DNA from 2 places in the Mesorhizobium sp. B1-1-1 genome. Region 1 is predicted to be linked to the other one. Evidence: riboswitches for the same ligand, from Rfam matches in the RefSeq annotation. Region 1 holds a riboswitch; the other holds the start of a gene.

Evidence for each region. A riboswitch is a leader RNA that binds a small molecule or an ion and turns the genes downstream of it on or off. The one in region 1 is predicted to bind S-adenosylmethionine.
Region 2: linked by a shared signal. The riboswitch ahead of FJ986_RS26360 (homoserine O-acetyltransferase) and the one ahead of FJ986_RS08805 (O-succinylhomoserine sulfhydrylase) in region 1 are both predicted to bind S-adenosylmethionine.

Annotation. Positions count from the first base shown of each region.
Region 1 covers NZ_VFWW01000004.1:91,281-101,916, reverse strand. The annotation lists gene FJ986_RS08810 (BrnA antitoxin family protein) at 1-137, shown strand, start outside; gene FJ986_RS08805 (O-succinylhomoserine sulfhydrylase) at 159-1,346, opposite strand; SAM riboswitch at 1,404-1,481, opposite strand; gene FJ986_RS08800 (2'-deoxycytidine 5'-triphosphate deaminase) at 1,559-2,653, shown strand; gene FJ986_RS08795 (ABC transporter substrate-binding protein) at 2,752-3,525, shown strand; gene araD1 (AraD1 family protein) at 3,740-4,732, opposite strand; gene mmsB (multiple monosaccharide ABC transporter permease) at 4,934-6,226, opposite strand; gene mmsA (multiple monosaccharide ABC transporter ATP-binding protein) at 6,223-7,755, opposite strand; gene chvE (multiple monosaccharide ABC transporter substrate-binding protein) at 7,854-8,924, opposite strand; gene FJ986_RS08770 (LysR family transcriptional regulator) at 9,213-10,202, shown strand; gene FJ986_RS30430 (hypothetical protein) at 10,180-10,545, opposite strand.
Region 2 covers NZ_VFWW01000014.1:84,292-94,927, reverse strand. The annotation lists gene metW (methionine biosynthesis protein MetW) at 1-483, opposite strand, end outside; gene FJ986_RS26360 (homoserine O-acetyltransferase) at 542-1,711, opposite strand; SAM riboswitch at 1,832-1,909, opposite strand; gene hisC (histidinol-phosphate transaminase) at 2,046-3,155, shown strand; gene FJ986_RS26350 (prephenate/arogenate dehydrogenase family protein) at 3,162-4,097, shown strand; gene FJ986_RS26345 (sugar kinase) at 4,094-5,023, opposite strand; gene FJ986_RS26340 (DUF2125 domain-containing protein) at 5,033-6,031, opposite strand; gene FJ986_RS26335 (gamma-glutamylcyclotransferase) at 6,170-6,691, shown strand; gene FJ986_RS26330 (aldo/keto reductase) at 6,810-7,757, shown strand; gene FJ986_RS26325 (LysE family translocator) at 7,844-8,470, shown strand; gene FJ986_RS26320 (1-acyl-sn-glycerol-3-phosphate acyltransferase) at 8,511-9,299, opposite strand; gene FJ986_RS26315 (LysR family transcriptional regulator) at 9,422-10,324, opposite strand; gene FJ986_RS26310 (DUF1348 family protein) at 10,437-10,636, shown strand, end outside.

The sequences.
Region 1 (10,636 bases):
GCCGACCGCCGCTTGCGCGACCCAAACGTGCGGTACAGTTGCGCCTCGACGCCGATGTTGTCGACCGTTTCAGGGCCGGTGGTGATGGCTGGCAGACGCGCATGAACGAAGCGTTGCGCAAAGCGGCAGGCCTGTAGTCCTCGGTCTGCCACCAGTCCTCATCGGGCCTTCAACGCCTGCGCGATGTCGTCCAGCAAATCGTCGGTATCTTCCAGCCCGACCGACAGCCTGAGCGTGCCGGGTCCGATGCCGAGCTCGGCGCGCGCTTCGTCGCTGAGGTTCTTGTGCGTTGTCGTCGCCGGATGGGTGATCAGGCTTTTGGCGTCGCCGAGATTGTTCGAGATCAGGACGATGTCGAGCGCGTTCTGCAAGGCGAAGGCACCCTGCTTGCCGCCCTTGACGTCAAAGCAGATCAGGGTGGAGCCGCCCGACATCTGCTTCTTCACGATATCGGCCTGCGGATGGTCGGCGCGGCCGGGATAGATGACGCGGGCGATCTCCGGCTGCTCGGCCAGGAAATTGGCGATCTTGCCGGCGCTCTCCGTCTGCTGGTGCACGCGCAGCGGCAGCGTTTCCAGGCCCTTCAGCAGCGTCCAGGCATTGAACGGCGACAGGCTGGGGCCCGTATGGCGGAAATAATCGTGCAGGTTCTCGTCGATCCACTTCTTGTCCGACAGGATGACGCCGCCGAGACATCGGCCCTGGCCATCGATGTGCTTGGTCGCCGAATAGACCACGATATGCGCGCCGAGCTGCAACGGCTTCTGCTGCAGCGGCGTGGCGAAGACATTGTCCACGACCAGCCGCGCGCCGATCGAATTGGCAAGCGAAGCGACGGCGGCGATGTCCACCACCTCAAGCGTCGGGTTGGTCGGGCTTTCCAGGAAAAACAGCTTGGTGTTGGGCCGAACCGCCTTTTCCCAATTGGCGATGTCGGTGCCGTCGACCAGCGTCGCCTCGATGCCGTAGCGCGGCGCCAGCGTCTCGACCACCCAGCGGCAGGAGCCGAACAGGGCGCGCGCCGCAACGATATGATCGCCGGCCTTGACGCTGCACAGGAGGGCTGCCGTCACCGCCGCCATGCCGGACGCGGTGGCGCGCGCGTCCTCGGCGCCTTCGAGCGCGCACATGCGCTTCTCGAACATGTCGACGGTCGGATTGGCGTAGCGCGAATAGATGAAGCCCGGTTCCTCGCCCTTGAAGCGGGCTTCGGCGGCTTGGGCCGTCTCATAGACATAGCCTTGGGTCAGGTATATCGCCTCGGAAGTCTCGCCGAAGCCGGAACGCAGGGTTCCGCCATGCACGAGTGCGGTCTGAGGCTTCCAGTTGCGCGTCTTGCTCGTCATCGTCCTATCCAAACACAAAAAAACCGGCCGCGAAAAAGTCGCAACCGGTCCATGCGGCCTTGCGGCCCGACGGTCCTTTAGCGACTTGTTTAACGTGGCTGCAAGCCGACCGGCCAAATCACCACGGGATAACGACCCTTTAGACCCGCGCCACGCTTGCGTCAATTGCCGGCTTCATTAAGAGATTTGTACCAGCAGAGCGGAGCCAGACTTTGCGGCAGACAGGAATTCTTCCCGATCAGGACATTGCGGCGCTGTTCCAGTCCGGCGCGCTGAAGTCGTCGCGTGCGCTCGACGCCGACCAGATCCAGCCGGCCAGCCTTGATCTGAGGCTCGGCGACAAGGCGTGGCGGGTGCGCGCGTCCTTCCTGCCGGGTCCCAACCACAAGGTCAGTGAAAAACTCGACCGGCTGAAGCTGCACGAGATCAGCCTGGCCGACGGCGCCGTTTTGGAAACTGGCTGCGTCTACATCGTGCCCCTGCTCGAAAGCCTGGCGTTGCCGGCGGAAATTTCGGCGTCCGCCAATCCCAAGAGCTCGACCGGGCGGCTCGATATCTTCACCCGCGTGATGACCGATCGCGGCCACGAGTTCGACAAGATCGCCGTCGGCTATCATGGTCCGCTCTATCTCGAAGTCAGCCCACGCACCTTCCCGATCGTCGTGCGCGCCGGCTCGCGCCTTTCGCAGATACGCTTCCGCACCGGCAATGCGCTGCTCTCGGAAGCAGAGTTGCATCAATTGCACCGGGCCGAAATGCTGGTCGCCACCGAACCGCCGAACATCTCCGGCGGCGGCATCGCATTGTCGATCGATCTCAACGGCGACAGTGACGGGCTGGTCGGCTATCGCGGCAAACACCATACCGGCCTCGTCGATGTCGACAAACGCGCGGCGCAGGAGATCGTCGACTTCTGGGAGCCGATCCACAAGAGCGGCGCCGGCGAGTTGGTGCTCGATCCGGACGAGTTCTACATCCTCGTCAGCCAGGAAGCGGTGCATGTGCCGCCGCTCTACGCGGCCGAAATGACGCCCTTCGATCCGCTGGTGGGCGAGTTCCGTGTCCACTATGCCGGCTTCTTCGATCCGGGCTTCGGCCACTCGGCGGCCGGCGGCACCGGCAGCCGCGCCGTGCTCGAAGTGCGCAGCCATGAGGTGCCGTTCATCCTCGATCATGGCCAGATCGTCGGCCGGCTGGTCTACGAGCATATGCTGAAGCGGCCGCAGGCGCTTTACGGCACCGAGCTCGGCTCGAACTACCAGGCGCAGGGCCTGAAGCTGTCCAAGCACTTTCGCGCCGCGCCCTGAACGCTCATCACCGTCAGGCAAGATACTTGCCTGCGCCGGCTCGCCATGCTTGGCTGCCTCGCCGGCCGCCGACGTGGCGGCGCTCAAGGGGAATGAAAATGCAGATTTCGAAATGGATCGTATCGGCGGCCGCCGCCGCCATGCTGACGCTTGGTGCCGGCGCCCTATCGGCGCATGCGGCGGAGAAAATCAAGATCGGCACCGAGGGCGCCTATCCGCCGTTCAACACCATCACGCCCGACGGCAAGGTCGAGGGCTTCGACATCGACATCGCCAACGCCTTGTGCGCGCAGATGAAGGTCGAATGCGAGATCGTCACCCAGGACTGGGACGGCATTATCCCGGCGCTGCAGGCCAAGAAGTTCGACGCCATCATCGCTTCGATGAGCATCACCGAGGAGCGCAAGAAGCAGGTTGCGTTCACCCACAAATATTATACGACGCCGCTGTCGCTCGTCGCCCTGAAGGACAGCGACATCGCCTCGACCGAACCGGCGGCACTCACCGGCAAGACGGTCGGCGCCCAGGCGGCGACCACGCAGGCCAATTACGCCCAGGACGTCTATGGCAAGGCCGGCGCCGAAGCGAAGCTCTATCCGACCCAGGAAGAGGCAATCACCGATCTCCAGAACGGCCGCCTCGACGCCGTCCTTTCCGACAAGTTCGTGCTGATGGACTGGATGAAGAAGGCGAGCGACGGTTGCTGCAAGATGGTCGGTGACGTCAAGGGCACCGAGACCGAAGCCGGCATTGCCGTGCGTCTCGAGGATACGGCGCTGCGCGACAAGCTCAACGCAGCCATTGACGCCATCGTCGCCGACGGCACCTACAAGAAGATCCAGGACAAGTATTTCGATTTCGATATTTATTGAGATCTGAGACGCTTCTTACCTTCTCCCCTTGTGGGAGAAGGTGGCCTCGCGAAGCGAGGTCGGATGAGGGGTGTTCCAGGGAACGCCAACGCCTCACTCCGGCCAGCACCCCTCAACCGTCTCGGCGCTGCGCGCTGATCCACTGCCCTGGGGCGAGCCACGGGTCTCGCCCCGTCCTTCGGATCCCACAGGGGAGAAGGAATGATGGCCACCCTCACAGCGCCTTCACCGCCACCTTCACCGGCTTTTCGATTTCGAGCGGGTTGCGCAGCGGCAGGCCGAAATCGCCGGCCTCGATCTCGAACACGTCGCCGGCCTCGGTCTTGATGCCGTCGGCGAAGGACAGGGTCGCGGTGCCGAACATGTGCACATGCACGTCGCCCGGCTGGCGGAAAGCCGAATATTTGAAATGGTGGTGTTCGAGATTGGCGATGGTGTGCGACATGTTCGCTTCGCCCGACAGGAACGGCTTTTCCCACATCAACTTGCTGTCGCGCCAGATGCGTGAGGAGCCCCTGATGTCGGCGGGCAGGTCGCCGACCAGGATCTCCGGTCCGAAGGAAGCGTTGCGCAGCTTGGAATGGGCGAGAAAGAGGTAGTTCACGCGTTCGGTCACATGGTCGGAAAATTCGTTGGACAGCGTGAAGCCGACCCGGAACGGCGCGCCGTCGTCGCCGATGACATAGATGCCGGCAACCTCGGGCTCCTCGCCGGCATCCTTGGCGAAGGCCGGCGACAGGAGCGCGGCACCCGGCGCCACGGCCATCGTGCCATTGCCCTTGTAGAACCATTCCGGCTGCACCCCGATCTGGCCTTTCGCGGGTTTGCCGCCTTCCAGCCCCATGCGGAACATCTTCATGGAATCGGTGAGCTGCTCCTCGCCGTCGGTGCTGAGCTTCTTGTGCATGGAATCGCGCGTCGCCGCCGAGCCGAGATGCGTTAGCCCCGTGCCGGTCAGATGCAGATGCGCCGGATCGGGATGATTGATCGGCGACAGCAGCCGCCCCTTCTTGTAGGCGGCGTCGAGATCGACGGTCTCGCCGAGCCCCTTGCGTTCGATCAACGCGGCAAGGCCCACGCCGGTACGAGCGGCTTCCATCGCCAGCGAATAGACGCTGCGCGCGCCGTTGATGATCCGGGTCTTGCCGCCTGTGCGGGCAACGACACGGATGGTCTCGGCGTCGTCGAGAATCTGCGAGATCAGCATGATCAGTCCTCTCTCATATGTCTTGGCATGGCTGCCTTCTGGCAAACCCTGACCTGCGCGGCTCGGACTGGCCGTGCCACGGGTTGAACTCTTCGTCCGGATTGCGCTCGCGAGCCCGGTCCCTGAAGGACTTCTTCAAGCCGGCGAATTGCCGGCAGCGCCGCGACCGTATGCCTCCTGCTTGCCTCGCCTGAAACCTGTTCAGGCCTTGTTCTTGTTGTAGACGTCGAAGATCACGGCGCCGAGCAGCACCAGGCCCTTGACCACTTGCTGCCAGTCGACATTGACGCCCATGATCGACATGCCGTTGTTCATCACGCCCATGATAAAGCCGCCGACCACCGCGCCGATGACCTGACCGACGCCGCCCATCGCCGAGGCGCCGCCGATGAACACCGCGGCGATGACGTCGAGCTCGCTGCCGAGGCCTGCCGCCGGCACGGCCTGGCCAAGGCGTGCCGCGATGATCAGGCCGCCAAGCGCCGACAGCACGCCCATATTGACGAACACGTAAAGCGTCAGGCGCTCGGTCTTGATGCCCGACAGCTGCGCGGCCTTGGCATTGCCGCCCATCGCATAGATGCGGCGGCCGATCGTCATGCGCTTGGTGACGAAGACGAACAGCGAGATCAGCAGGCCCATGACGAGCAGCACCACCGGCAGGCCCCGATAGCTGGCGAACTGGTAGACCAGGAACAGCGCCAGCGCGCTGCCGACCAGCGTCTTGATGACGAACAGGGTAAAGGGCTCGGCCTCATAGCCGTGGCGTTCGCGTTTGCGTCGCGTCCGTAGCCCGAAATAGGCATAGGCCAGCACGGCGATCAGGCCCAGCACGATCGTCGTCATGTGCAGCGTCAGACCGCTGCCCATAATCGTCTTGCCGGCTGCATTCACCGTTGGCGGGATCAGCGTCAGCGGTCCGATGACATCTGGAATGAAGCCGGAGCTGAGCGCCTTGAACTCGGGCGGCAGCGGTCCGACCGAAGATCCGCCGCCGAGCAGCGCCTGGCATATGCCGCGGAAGATCAGCATGCCGGCCAGCGTCACGATGAAGCTCGGTATTCGATGGTAGGCGATCCAGTAGCCTTGCGCCGCGCCGATCAGGCCGCCAACGATCAGGCAGACGATGGAAACCACCAGCGGGTTGCTGAATATGCCGAGAGGCCAGATCACCATCATCATCGCCGCCAGCGCACCGATGAAGCCGGCCACGGACCCCACGCTGAGGTCGATATGGCCCGATACGATGACCAGCAGCATGCCGAGCGCCATCACGATGATGAAGGAGTTCTGCTGCACCAGATTGCTCAGGTTCACCGGCTTGAACAGCGTTCCCGAGGTGGTGAACTGGAAGAACACCATGATGGCGATCAGCGCCAGGATCAGGCCGTATTCGCGCAGGTTCGTCGCCAGCGCCGATACGGCGATGCGTGGACGCTGCCCTACATCTTCGGCGACGTTGCTTTGCGGGGCGGGGGCGCTTTCCGTGCTCATGCTGCTTTTCCTTCTCCCCGAACGATGGCGCGCATTATTCTTTCTTGGCTTGCGTCCGCCGCGGGCATTTCGCCGACGATGCGGCCTTCGTTCATGACATAGATGCGGTCGGTGATGCCGAGCAGTTCTGGCATTTCCGACGAGATGACCACGATCGCCTTACCTTCGGCCGCAAGGCGCGCGATGATCGTATAGATTTCATATTTGGCGCCGACATCGATGCCGCGCGTCGGCTCGTCCAGGATCAGCACTTCCGGGTCGGCGAACAGCCATTTCGACAGCACCACCTTCTGCTGGTTGCCGCCGGAAAGATTGCCGGTCATCTGATAGACGCTGGAGGCGCGGATGTTGGTCTGCTTGCGATAGTCGTTGGCGACGGCAAGCTCGCGCAAATCGTCGATCACGCTGTGGCGCGACACGCCGCCGAGATTGGCCAGCGTAATGTTGTGCTTGATATGGTCGATGAGATTGAGGCCGTAGGTCTTGCGATCCTCGGTCACATAGGCAATGCCGTGTTCGACCGCCCTGCTCACAGAGGAGACGTCGATCGGCTTGCCCTTGAGCAGCACCTCGCCGGTGATGCGGCGCCCATAGGAGCGGCCGAACAGGCTCATGGCGAATTCGGTTCGCCCGGCGCCCATCAGCCCGGCAATGCCGACCACCTCGCCCTTGCGCACATTGATGTCGATGCCCTTGATCACCTGCCGCTCGGCGTGGAGCGGGTGATAGACCGACCAGTTCTTCACCTCGAACACGACCTCGCCGATATCGGGCTCGCGCGGCGGATAGCGGTCGTCGAGCGAACGGCCGACCATCGAGGTGATGATGCGGTCTTCCGAGATGTCCTTCCTGGACAGCGTCTCGATGGTTCGCCCGTCGCGGATGACGGTCACCTTGTCGGCGACCCGGTTCACCTCGTTGAGCTTGTGCGAGATCAGGATCGAGGTCATGCCTTGTCGCTTGAATTCGAGCAGAAGGTCGAGCAGCGCCTGGCTGTCCTTTTCGCTGAGCGACGCCGTCGGCTCGTCGAGGATCAGGAGCTTGACCTCCTTGCTCAGCGCCTTGGCGATCTCGACCAGCTGCTGCTTGCCGACACCGATATTGGTGATCAGCGTCTTGGGGTCCTCCTTGAGGCCCACCTTCTTCAGCAGGGCGCTGGTGCGCGCCTCGTTGGCATTCCAGTCGATGACGCCGTATCGGGCGTGTTCGTTGCCGAGGAAGATGTTTTCGGCGATCGACAGCATCGGCACCAGCGCAAGCTCCTGGTGGATGATGACGATGCCCTTGCGTTCGCTGTCATGAATGCCTTTGAACTGGCATTCCTGGCCCTGAAAGATGATCTGGCCGTCATAGGTGCCGGAGGGATAGACGCCCGACAGCACCTTCATGAGCGTCGATTTGCCGGCGCCGTTCTCGCCGACCACGGCGTGGATCTCGCCTTCCTCGACCCGAAGGTTGACGTTCGACAGCGCCTTGACGCCGGGAAACGTCTTGGTGATGTCCTGCATCTCCAAAATCGTCGAGGCCATGGGTAAAGTGCTCCTGCGAGACCCGCAACAATACCGGGGTCGCTGGTGAACGAAAAGGGGCCCTGCGTTGCGCAGGACCCCTGGCTATGCAACCGAATTTACTTCAGTTCGTCGGCCTTGATGTAGCCGGAGTCGACGACCAGGGCCTGGTAGTTCGATTTGTCGACCTCATGCGGCGTCAGCAGGATCGAGGGAACGACCTTGACGTCGTTGTTGTAGGTCTTGGTGTCGAGGCCTTCCGGCTTGCCGCCCGAGAGCACCTTGTCGACGAGCTCGACGGTGGCCTTGGCCAGTTCGCGGGTGTCCTTGAACACGGTCGAGTACTGCTCGCCCGAGATGATCAGCTTGACCGAGGCGGTCTCGGCGTCCTGGCCGGTCACGATCGGCCACGGCTGGGCCTCCGTGCCGTAACCGACGGCGCGCAGCGAGGCGGTGATGCCGCGCGACAGGCCATCATAGGGCGACAGAACGCCATCGACGCGGCTGCCGTCCGAATAGTTGGCCGACAGCAGATTGTCCATGCGCGCCTGGGCGGTGGCGGCGAGCCAGCGCAGCGTGCCGACCTTGTCCATGCCGGTCTGGCCGGACTTGATCTTGATCGAACCGTCGTCGATCAGCGGCTGCAGGACGGAAATCGCGCCGTTGTAGAAGAAGAAGGCGTTGTTGTCGTCGGGTGAGCCGCCGAACAGTTCGACGTTCCACGGCTTGGTATTCGGGAAGCGCTCCTTGAGGCCCTTGACCAGCGAATTCGCCTGGATCACGCCGACGCCGAAATTGTCGAACGTGGTGTAGTAGTCGACATTGGGCGTCTTCTTGATCAGGCGGTCATAGGCGACGACGACGACGCCGGCGTCAGCGGCTTTCTGCAGCGCATCCGACAGGGTGGTGCCGTCGATCGAGGCGATGATCAGCGCCTTCGGACCCTTGGTGATTTCGTTTTCCAGCTGGCTGAGCTGGTTGGGGATGTCGTCCTGCGCATATTGCAGGTCGACCGTATAGCCCAAAGCCTCGAGCTGGGACTTGACGGCATCGCCGTCGTTGATCCAGCGCTGCGAGGTCTTGGTGGGCATCAGCACGCCGACGAGACCCTTGTCGGCGGCGTGCGCCGAATAGGTCATGGCAGCGATGCCAAGGGCCGCGACGGCGGCCAGCGTCTTGATGATCTTCACAATTACTCTCCCTGGTTGATGGACGCGACACCTCGGGGCTTCGCGGGCCGCGCAGGCGAGCAGGAGCGCAAGCGCCGCTGTCGTCTATCGATCTCCGGTATCCTCCCAATCGGCCCTGGGACTGATTTCAATCGACACGATTTTCCTCGTCATCGACTGGCACGCCCCAGGACGCGCGAAGGGTGTGTCCCTTTGCCATAACTGTCAAATGCGATCTTTGATGATTGCTATACCGAAACTGGTATACGTTGACGCTGAACTCAGGGCATTGGGAGCGAAGGGAAATCCATGGCAACGTTGCGCAATCCTGGCGGGATTTCAGAAGGTTACGAGGTGCTCCCCGGTGACGGCGAGACCCTGCTGCGCAGCGGCCTCAGCCTGCGCCATATGCGCATGATCGTTGCACTGGACGATCACGGCCGGGTCAGTTCCGCCGCCCAGGTCATGAATATCTCACAGCCGGCGGCCTCCCGCATGATCGCCGAGATGGAAGCCGTGCTGGACGTCACGCTCTGCGAAAGGCTGCCGCGCGGCGTCACCTTGACGCCCTATGGCAAGGCGCTGGCCAGGCGCGCGCGCTCCATCCTTTTGGAGATGCGCGAGGTCGATCGCGAGATCTCCGAACTCAAGGCGGGCAAGGGCGGCTCGGTGTTCCTTGGGGCGGTGACGGCGCCCGCGATCGAGCTCGCGGTGCCGGCGATCCGGGAAATCCGCCGCATCTACCCGCGCATCGAGATCACCATGCAGGTCGAGACCTCCAACGTGCTGGCGCGCGAGTTGATCGCGTCGCGCCATGACTTCATCATCGCGCGCATCCCCGACGATCTCAACCCGCGGCTGTTCGAGTCCCGTGTGATCGGCGTCGAGAAAGCCTGCCTGATCGTGCGCCGGGGCCATCCGCTGACCGAGGGCAAGGCGGTTCGGTTGGAGGAGACCGCGGCCTATGACTGGGTTTTCCAGTCCGGCGGCTCGCCGCTGCGCCAGGCCATGGAGAGCAATTTCCTGAACCGCAACATCGCGCTGCCGGACCGCATCCTCAACACCAGTTCGCTGCTCCTCACCCTGGTCATGGTCGCGCACTCCGACGCCATCGCGCCGGTCTCGGTCCAGGTGGCGAAATTCATCCAGAATCCCGAAGGGCTGGCCGGCGCCATCGACGTCGTGCAGACCGAATTCGACATCGAGGTTCGGCCTTACAGCCTGATCACAGTGAAGAACCGTGCGCTGTCGCCGGCGGCGAAGATGCTGCATGATTTCATCCTGCGCGAAGTGGGGTGACCGGAACAAAAACCAGGTAAGTGCGTTCAAAGGCCAATCGGCGTTCGCGCCGGAGCTCGTTTTGAGCCGGGGAACGATGCGCCGATGATAAACAACTCGGGAGATTTTGATGGAACGTCGGTTGTTTCTTACTGGAATGCTTGGCGTCGCGGGGGCAGTTGCTTTTGCAGGCCTGGCCAGGCCTGGCAGAGCAGTTGCCGGGGTCCCGAACGGCAACGGAATCCTTGACGAACTCGACAAGGACGACCTCGACAGGGCTGATGCGGCCGTCTTCGAAGGAGACGATCAAGCCGAGGTGGAGCAGATCTCGCATCGCCGGTGGCATCGCCGGCACCGTCGTCATGGGCGCCGCCGCGCCTGGCGCAGGGTCTGCCGCAGCTATTGGCGCCGCGGTCGCCGCCATGTCCGCTGCTGGCGCAGGCGCGTCTGGGTCA
Region 2 (10,636 bases), on a different contig from region 1:
CAGATTGACGAAGTCGCGGATGGTGCAGAAGTGGATGTTCGGCGTGTCGTACCAGGAATAGGGCAGGTCCTTGGTCACCGGCATGCGGCCCCTGACGAACAGCGACAGGCGCACCCGCCAGTGGCCGAAATTGGGGAAGGAAACGATGGCGTGTTCGCCGATCCTGAGCAGTTCGTCGAGAACGAGCTTCGGGTTGCGGGTCGCCTGCAAGGTCTGCGACAGGACGACGAAATCAAAACCCTTGTCGGGATAGAATTCGAGATCCTTGTCGGCGTCGCCCTGAACGACGGAAAGGCCGCGCGCCACGCATTCGTTGACACCGCGCTGCGACAGCTCCAGTCCGCGGCCGTCGATCTGCTTGGTTTCCTGCAAAAGCTCGAGCAGCGAGCCGTCGCCGGAGCCGACGTCCAGCACCCGCGATTGCGGCGGGATCAGACCGGCGATCACCTCGAGATCGACGCGCTGGGCGCGGTTGACGCTCATGGCTTGCCCCTTGTCGTGGTGCGTGACCCTTGATGGACAGGTCTGCAATTTTGCGGGGTCATGCACCGAGCCCTCTCGCTCGCGCGGCCGAGCCGATGAAGCCATTGATGGCGGCGAACAGTTCCGGCTCGTCGAGCAGGAAGGCGTCGTGCCCGCGATCGGTCTCGATCTCGACGAAGGACACCGACGCGCCGGCGGCATTCAGCGCATGGACGATCGAGCGGCTCTCCTCGGTCGGGAACAGCCAATCCGAGGTGAACGACACCAGGCAGAAGCGGGTCTTGGTGCCGGCAAAAGCATCGGCCAGCCTGCCGCCGTGGTCGGCGGCGAGGTCGAAATAGTCCATGGACCGCGTCATATAGAGATAGGAATTGGCGTCGAAGCGGTCGACGAAAGTCATGCCCTGGTGACGCAGATAGCTCTCGATCTGGAAATCGGCGTCGAAGCCGAAGGTCAGCGCTTCGCGGTCCTGCAGGTTGCGGCCGAACTTCCGGTGCAGGGCGGCTTCCGACAGGTAGGTGATGTGGGCCGCCATGCGCGCCACGGCGAGCCCCTTTTCCGGGCGTTTGCCGTGGTCGAAATACTTGCCGCCATGCCATTCGGGGTCGGCCATCACGGCCTGCCGGCCAACCTCGTGGAAAGCGATGTTCTGCGAGGAATGACGCGCGCCGGTGGCGATCGGCAGCGCCGAGAAAACACGCTCCGGATAGCTCGACGCCCATTGCAGCACCTGCATGCCGCCCATCGACCCGCCGAGCACGCAAAACAGTTTTTCGATGCCGAAATGGTCGATCAGCATCTGCTGGGCACGCACCATGTCGCGGATGGTGATGACCGGAAGGTCGAGCCCATAGGGCTTGCCAGTAGCGGGATTGGTGGATGCCGGGCCGGTGGAACCGAGGCAGCCGCCGATGACGTTTGAGCAGATGACGAAGAAGCGGTTGGTGTCGATGATCTTGCCGGGGCCGATCAGCACTTCCCACCAACCCGGCTTGCCGGTCACTGGATTGGTGCTGGCCACATGCTGGTCGCCGGTCAATGCGTGGCAGACGAGAATGGCGTTGGAACGGGCGTCATTCAGCGTGCCGTAGGTCTGGTAGGCGATCTGGAACGGCGACAGCAGCGTGCCGGCGTCGAGCTTGAGCGGCTTGTCGGCGCCGAAGCGCACGACCGGGCTCGACGGTTGGTCTGCCTCGTTGTTGGTTCTGCCAGCGCGCTGAGCGGCCATCTCGTCTCTCTTGCTGCACCCTCGCCTTTGCGGAAATTGCTACCGATGTCCGCGCCGCCGATGCGTTCGTCCGGCCGGCCGCGGACAATAAAAAACCGGCAATGCCTTCGCAAAGCCGGTTACGTCGCGCAAACGGCCCTTTAGCGAATTGTTTAACGTGGCTGCAAGCCGACCGGCCAAATCACCACGGAACTGTCGCTGCCCTTCTAGAACTCACCTGCCTCGCCGTCAATGCCGCCTGCTGGCACCACTGCCACCTCTCGACATTGCCGGCCATGGCTTGTATTTCCGCAGCGGCTTCCAGGATGGAGGCGTTCTCGACGGATTTTGCGATATGAGCCAGACCTCGGACAAGACACGTCCAACCCCGCGCGCGGGCATCATGGACATCCAGGCCTATGTGCCGGGCAAGAGCTCGGCCCCCGCCGGGGTGGACAAGGTCCACAAGCTGTCGTCGAACGAGAACCCGCTCGGCCCCTCGCCGAAGGCAATCGAGGCCGCGCGCGAGGTCGCCGCCAAGCTCGACGTCTATCCCGACGGCACCGCCCGGCGCCTGCGCGAAGCAATCGCCGAGGTGCATGGTCTGAACGCACAGAACATCATCTGTTCCAACGGCTCCGACGAGATCCTCGGCCTCATGGCGCAGACTTATCTCGCCCCCGGCGACGAGGCCATATTCACCGAACACGCCTTCATGGTCTACAAAATCTACATCCAGTCGGCGGGGGCGACGCCTGTCGCGGTCAAGGAGACCGAGGAGCGCGCCGACATCGATGCGATCCTGGCGGCCGTCACGCCACGTACGAAGATCGTGTTCCTCGCCAATCCCAACAATCCAACCGGCACTTACGTGCCGTTCCAGGAGGTGCGCCGCCTGCATGCCGGCCTGCCGAAGAACGTGCTTCTGGTGCTCGATGCCGCCTATGCCGAATATGTCAGGCGCAACGACTATGAGGCCGGCATCGAGCTCGCGGGCAGCTCTCAGAACGTGGTCATGACCCGCACCTTCTCCAAGATCGGACTTGGCGGGGCGCGGATCGGATGGATGTATGGGCCGATGCACATCGTCGACGCGATCAACCGCATACGCGGTCCCTTCAACGTCAATGCGACGGCGATCGAGGCCGGCATCGCCGCCGTCCGCGACCGCACCCATATCGAGCGCAGCGTCGCGCATAACGAGACCTGGCTGGCCTGGCTGAGCGAACAGATGACCGGGCTCGGGTTGCGGGTGACGCCGAGCGTCGGCAATTTCCTCCTCATTCATTTTCCCGACGACGGCAAGCATTCGGCCGCGGCGGCGGACGATTATCTCACCCAGCGCGGCTACATACTGCGGCGTGTTTCGGGCTATGGCTTTCCCAACGCACTGCGTATGACGGTCGGCACCGAAGAGGCCAATCGCGGCGTTGTCGCGGCACTCACGACATTCCTGAAAAGCTAGAACGCCATGGCATCACCGATGTTCGAAAAGATCGCGCTGGTCGGCATCGGCCTGATCGGCTCGTCGCTGGCCCGCGTCATCCGCCGCGAGGGCCTGGCCGGCCATGTCGCCATCTCGACGCGCAGCGCCGCAACGCTGGCGCGGGCGCAAGAGCTTGGGCTGGGCTCCTCCTACGCCATAGATGCCAAGGAAGCGGTCCGCGATGCCGACCTGGTTATCGTCTCGGTGCCGGTCGGCTCGTCCGGCGCGGTGGCGCAAGAGATCGCGCCGGCGCTGAAGAGGGGCGCCATCGTCACCGATGTCGGCTCGACCAAGGCTTCCGTGATCGCACAGATGCAGCCGCATATACCCGGTGGGGTGCATTTCATTCCCGGCCATCCGCTGGCCGGCACGGAGAAATCTGGGCCCGATGCCGGTTTCGCCGATCTGTTCGACAACCGCTGGTGCATTTTCACCCCGCTGCCGGACACGGATCCGGACGCGCTGGAAAGGCTTTCCGAATTCTGGCGCCGTTGTGGCGCCAACATCGACACGATGGATCCGCAGCATCACGACATGACACTGGCCATCGTCTCGCATTTGCCGCACATCATCGCCTACAACATCGTCGGCACCGCCGATGATCTGGAATCGGTGACCAAGACGGAAGTCATCAAATATTCCGCTTCCGGTTTCCGCGACTTTACGCGCCTCGCCGCCTCCGATCCGACCATGTGGCGGGACGTGTGCCTGCACAACAAGGACGCGATCCTGGAAATGCTGGCGCGGTTCTCGGAGGATCTGGCTTTTCTGCAGCGGGCGATCCGCTGGGGCGACGGCGACAAGCTGTTCGACCTGTTCACCCGCACCCGCGCCGTGCGACGCTCGATCATCGAGGCCGGCCAGGACATCGACGTGCCGGATTTCGGCCGCCAGGCGGTCGAGCATCCAGCGAAGAACTAGGCTCCTTCAGGCCAGGTCGCCGCCATCATCGCCAGTGTCTCGGCACGATCGGGCGCGCCCAGCCTGCCGCCGAAGCGCTGGCATTTGAGCGCTGCGGCCGCGCTGGCAAAGCGTAGCGCCTGCTCGATCGGCATGGCTTGCGCCAATCCGGCTGCGAATGCGCCATGAAAGACGTCGCCGGCTGCCAGCGTATCCACCACCTTGACCTTTGGCGCAGCGACGTGGCGTACGCAACCGGCCTGCCTGTCATGCCACCAGGTTCCAGCCCCGCCGGCGGTTACCGCGACGAAAGCGTCGGTGCACGAGGCAAGGTCGGCGCATGCGGTCTGCGGGTCCAGCGCCTGGCCGCAGACGATGCGCGCCGCCGGTTCGGAGGCGACGATGTGCGAGGCGAGCGGCAACAGCCGCTCCAGCACTGCCAATGGCGCGGTGTCGGCATCGAGGATCCCGGGGCGGCGGGCAGCGCGCGCAGCGCTGAGGGCCAGCGCTGCCGCACCCGGCCAGCGCACATCGACCAACACGGCATCGAAAGCGGTGAGATCGGCGACCGGCAAGCCGTCGGGATCGGCCTGGGCGCGCTGATCGTAGAAAGGCACGATGATGCGCTCGCCATGGCCATCGACGAGGATCGCGGCCAGCGCCGAGGACGCTCCGGCGACGCGACGGACGAGGCTGCAATCAACGCCCTCCGCCTCGATGCCCGATATCAGCTGGTCGCCGACCTGATCATCGCCGGCGCTCGCCCAAAGCCACACTTCGGCGCCCAGCCGGCGTGCGGCGCAGGCGGCACTCGTGGCCATGCCGGAAGCGATCTGGACGCCATCGGCGGCCATGAACTTGCCCTGATGGACGGGAAGCGCTTCGACGCGGAGAATGGTGTCGAGCGTCAGCGCGCCGACGCTCAGGAGTTTTGCCGGTCTGTCCATTGGGGATGCTTAGTCGACCGGCTTGATCTTGCCCAGCGGGATAAAGCCGAGCGAGGCCTTGCCCTTGACCACCTTGAGCGGCATCGACGGTTCGTTGCCGAGCAGTGCCAGGGCGGCAAAGCCTTGTTCGATCTGGTTCTTCTGTTCGGGTACGGCGGCCCCGAGAATGGCGGCCACGGCTTTCGGGTCTTTTAGTCTGATCATCAGGTCGGCATCGACCAGGCCCTCGGCGTCGACCGACAGCGGCCCGGAAACGGCGACGTGCGCCGTGCCCGACGACAAATCGAGCCTGCGGATCTCGACGGCCTGGCCGCGCAGGCTTTTCAGTTGCGTGCCGATCAGGGCCAGGCCGTTCTTCAGCGTCGCCTCGCCACTGGCGTCGAGCGGCGGCAGGACGCGGCCCCCGATCGCATCGGGGTCGATCTCCAGATCGCCGAAGCTGCCGATATAGTCGATATCCCTGCCGTTCGGCTGCAGCTGGCCCGCCGCCTTGCCGGCGCTGAACAGTTGCACCGGATCGGTGTCGTCGGCCGGATCGGTCTGGCCGGACAGGCCCTCGGCCGTGAGCGAAATGCGTCGCGGCAGCGGCCATGAGAGCTTGACGTTGGCCTTAAGATCATCCCAGTCGATCCACAGCGGCACCATGCCCGGAACCGAGGTCCTGAGCGGACCGCGCAGGTCCGCGACCGGCGACAGCGGCTGGATGATCTGGGCGACGGCGTTGAAGGAGCCGGCAGAGGCGGCAAGGTTCTTGGCGTCGTCCTGATAAGCAAGATTGTCGCAGGAGACGGCGAAGCTCAGGGGATAACCGCTGACCTGGAGATTGGCGCAGCCGGCCTCGATGCCACTCTTGTTGAGCGTGGCGACCGCCTTGTCGGCTTCGCTCCGGACCCTGTCGGCGAGATAGAACCAGCCGCCGCTGTAGATGGCGAACAGCGCGATGACAAACGCTGCAAGCCAGAACAGGCGGCGGCGATGCTTCGGCTGGCGTTCGTCAGTGGACGTCATGCTGCGGTTCTCGTTCACGCATGGGGGCTGTGGGCGGGCTGTCGATTCTGGCAACGACAATAGGTAGACAGAGATGGACGGAAAAAAACACCGATTCCGGTGTGGTGTTGCCATTCTTACGCAATCAGGCACGGCGATATGGGCGATTTTTGGGTGTTTGGCTATGGTTCGTTGATATGGCGGCCGGGGTTCGCGCATGTCGAGACAAGGCGGGCGCGCCTGCATGGCTATCGTCGCGCGCTGTGCGTCTATTCCTTCGTGCATCGCGGCACGCGGGAACGTCCGGGGCTGGTGCTCGGCCTTGACCGCGGGGGTTCCTGCGTCGGGCTGGCTTTCCGGGTGCCGGGCGAGTTGCGGGACGAGGTCATCGCCTATCTGCGTGAGCGCGAGCTGGTCACCAATGTCTATCTCGAGCGCATGCTCAATGTCCGCCTTGACGGCGGCGGCACGGTCGAGGCCGTGGCCTATATCGTCGACCGCAATCATGAGCAGTATGCCGGTGCGCTCGATGCGGCCCACGCCGCTGATGTGGTGCGCGGCGCTGTCGGCCAATCGGGCAACAATGAGGACTATGTGTCGAGCACGCTGGACCATCTCCGGGCGCTCGGCATCCGCGATCACTGGTTGGAAGACGTGGCCAGGCGGATCGCGCCTTTGTGAAGCGCTGGCTTGCGGAAAAATCCGGCGAGGTCTTTGACCTCGATGCGGCGAGACCTAGGTTAGGCTCCGACTCTCAACGGGCGATAGCCGCCCAATCCCACCAACACGGAGATCAGCCTTGCAGAAACGCCGTCTCGGTCGCACCGACCTTTCCATCGCGCCGCTGGTTCTGGGCGGCAATGTCTTCGGCTGGACCGCCGACGAGAAGACGTCGTTCGACCTGCTCAACCGCTTCGTCGGCGCCGGCCTGAACGCGGTCGACACAGCGGACGCCTATTCGCGCTGGGTGCCCGGCCACGAGGGCGGTGAATCGGAAACCATCATCGGCAAATGGATGAAGGACCGCGGCAACCGCGATAAGGTCGTGGTGATCACCAAAGTGGGCTCAGACATGGGGCAGGGCCACAAGGACCTGTCCGCCGCTTACATCGAAAAGGCCGTCGATGCATCGCTGAAGCGGCTTCAGACCGAGTTCATCGATCTTTATCTGTCGCACTGGCCGGATCCAACCACGCCCTATGAGGAAACCCTCGGCGCCTATGAAAAGCTCCTCGCCAAGGGCAAGATCCGTTATGCCGGCTGCTCGAATCTCGACGCCGGCCAGTTGCGCGCCGCGCTCGACGTGGCAAGCCTGCGCAGCCTGCCGCGCTATGAAGTGCTGCAGCCGGAATACAATCTCTACGACCGCTCGTCGTTCGATGGCCCGCTGCGCGATCTCTGCATGGCGGAGGACATCGGCGTGATCACCTATTTCAGCCTGGCCAAGGGTTTCTTGAGCGGCAAATACCGCAGCGAGGCCGATCTCGGTCAAAGCCCGCGCGGCGGCGGCGTGAAAGATTACCTCAATGCGCGCGGTATGCGCATCCTCGCGGCACTCAACGCGGTGTCCGCCAGGCATTCGGCCAAACAGGCGGAAGTGGCGCTTGCCTGGGTCATTGCCCGGCCGGGCGTCACCGCGCCTATCGCCAGCGCCACCAAGCCTGAACAGATGGACAGCCTGATCAAGGCGGTGTCGCTGGAGCTGAGCGCCGACGACATGGCCGAGCTCGACAAGGCGAGCGGCTGAGCCGTCAGCAGCGCGCACGATCGTCCAAGACGGTCGCCCCGACCTTGCCATACCGTCATTGACGCTTGGCAAGACAGGAGGCGCGGATGGCAGGCCCGCTTTTTTCGCAGCCGGATATGTGGCGTCAGCTCGTTGCGCTGATGCTTGCCGCTACGGCCGTCATGGGCAGCCCGGGACCGGCGACGATAAGCGTCACCGCCGTCGGCGCGGCGTTCGGCCTGCGCCGTTCCCTGAGCTACGCCTTGGGGGTCATCCTGGGCACGATCACCGTGCTTCTGGTCGTGGCAAGCGGGGTGAGCGCCATGCTTGCCGCGATGCCGCGGCTCGCGCCGCTGCTTGTCGCGGCGTCGGCTGCCTATATCCTCTATCTCGCGTTCAAGATTGCCAGCGCGCCGCCCCTGGCGGCGGATGCCGGCGAGGCCGCGCGACCGACATTCACCGGCGGGTTCCTGCTGGCGGTGGCCAACCCGAAGGCTTATGTGGCCATCGCCGCGGTGTTCGCCGGCGCGTCCGCGGATTCGGGCGCCGGCGCCATCGGCACCGGGCCGAAGCTGACCGCTCTCGCATGCATGATCGTCGCCATCCATGCCGTGTGGCTGCTTGCGGGCGCTGCTTTCGCGCGCTTTCTTCGCAGGCCGGTGGCTTCGCGCATCATCAATCTGGTCTTTGCCGCGACGCTGGTGCTGACGACCGCACTGGCTGTGTTCGCTTGAACGTTGCGCGAGCCGCCATCGGCGCGCCGAAGGCCGCACTTCAGGCTTTGGCGCCGAGTTCCCGCAGCCGCTTGACCGCCGTCGGCGGCAAGGCGGGCGGATTGGGTGCACGGGACGCGTCGATGAGGAACTGGTCGCAGGCGGTTTCGGTTTCGCCGATCAGCCGCCGCATGAATTCCTCCTTGTCCAGGCCCGGCGGGATCGGCGGCAGGAAGCGCGCCTTGATGGTGCCGGGATAGCGCAGGAACTTGCGGCGCGGCCAATAGAGGCCGGCAACATGGGCGACCGGCACCACGGGAATGCCGAGCTGCGCATAGATTTCGACGATGCCGTATTTGTAGGCGGGTTCGTCGCCGGGCGCGCGGCGGGTGCCTTCGGGATAGATGATGAGCTGCCGCGGGTTGCGCGCGATTTCTTCCTTGGTCGCCGCAACCACCGCCTTCAGCGCCTTGGAGCGGCTGCCGCGGTCGACCGGGATCATGCGCATTTTCAGGATGTACCAGCCGAAGAACGGAATCCAGGTCAGCTCGCGCTTCAGAATGTAGAGTGGATCCTGGAGATAGGGGAAGAAGGCGATCGCGTCCCAGAAGGACTGGTGCTTGGGCGCCAGGATGAAGGAACCTTCGGGCAGATTTTCCACCCCGGTGATGTCGCTCTTGGTCCCGGCGATCTTGTCGTAGAGCCACATCGAGGTGCGCGACCAGAACTTCGGCACGAACCAGGCGCGATGGCGCGGCGACAGGAAATAATAGGGAGTCCAGAGGATCATCTGGACGATCAGATTGATGTAGAAGACGAAGTTGAACGCCAGCGATCGGACTTGGAGCATTGGGGGAGGCCCGGTAAGGAGGTGTGCGTTGGTTACACCAAGCGGGCGCAAAAAGGAAATGGCCGAAGATGCCCCCGAACGGCGCCGAAAGACATTTCGGCTTCGCCCACGGCCCAGCCCCGCTACATCAGCCGCGCCAGCCTTTCTTTCAGGCGCGGGGCGGCGAAGTCAAGAAATGCGCGCAGCTTGACCGGCAGCAAGCCGTGGCCTGCGTGCACCAGGCTTACCGGCCAGGGTTCCGGTTCGAACTCCCGCAGCAGCACGCGCAGCGCGCCTGACCGCACCGCCGCGTCGACCTGGTAGGACAGCACCCTCGTCAGCCCGACGCCGGCGAGCGCGGCATCGATCGCAGCTTCGGCGGTGTTGACCTGAAGCCGCGAGCGGACCCGAATCGGCATCTCGGCCTTCCCGACGGTGAAGCTCCATGTCGAGAGCGCGCCCGGCCCTTCGAAGGTAATGCAGCTGTGGGACTCGAGGTCCGCAAGCGCCGTCGGGGCGCCGCGTTCGGCCAGATAGCCGGGGCTCGCGCAAACGACACGGCGGATCGTACCGATCCGCATGGCGACAAAACTGGAGTCGGGAAGCCGGCCGATGCGGATGGCGAGGTCGAAATGGTCCTCAACCAACTGGGTTATGCGGTCGGCCAGCGTCAGGCGGATGTCTACGTCGGGATAGGCGGCGAGGAAGCCGGTCACGACCGGCAGCACATGCAGGCGGCCGAAGACGACCGGCGCGGTGATGGCCAGTTCGCCCGTCGGGGCGCTGTATTCGCCGGCCGCCATGCGCTCGGCCTCGCCGACCTCGCCCAGGATGCGGCGGCAGGCGGCAAGATACGCCTGGCCCGCATCGGTCAGCGTCAGCCGGCGTGTCGAGCGGTTCAGAAGGCGGGTCTTGAGATGTCGTTCCAGGTCGGAAACCTTGCGGCTGACCGTCGCCAGCGGAATGCGAAAACGGCGCGCGGCTGCAGACAGGCTGCCGGCCTCCGCCGCGGCGACAAAGAGCGACATGGCTTCGAGCCGGTCCATCGATTCTTCCGGAAATTGGAAGGATAGATTACAAATATGGCATCTACATCTGTCTGATGGAAGCCTCCATATTGGCCGTGACGCAGACGACCCGGGTCAAGAAGGAATTGTCATGTCGCAAGAGCGCCCGCCGCTGCCGCCATTCACCGCGGAAACCGCCGCGCAGAAGGCGCGCATGGCCGAGGATGCCTGGAACTCGCGCGATCCAGCCCGTGTCGCGCTTGCCTATACGGTAGACAGCCGCTGGCGCAATCGCGCCGAGTTCCTGCAAGGCCGCGATGCCATCCAGGCTTTCCTGACGCGCAAATGGAG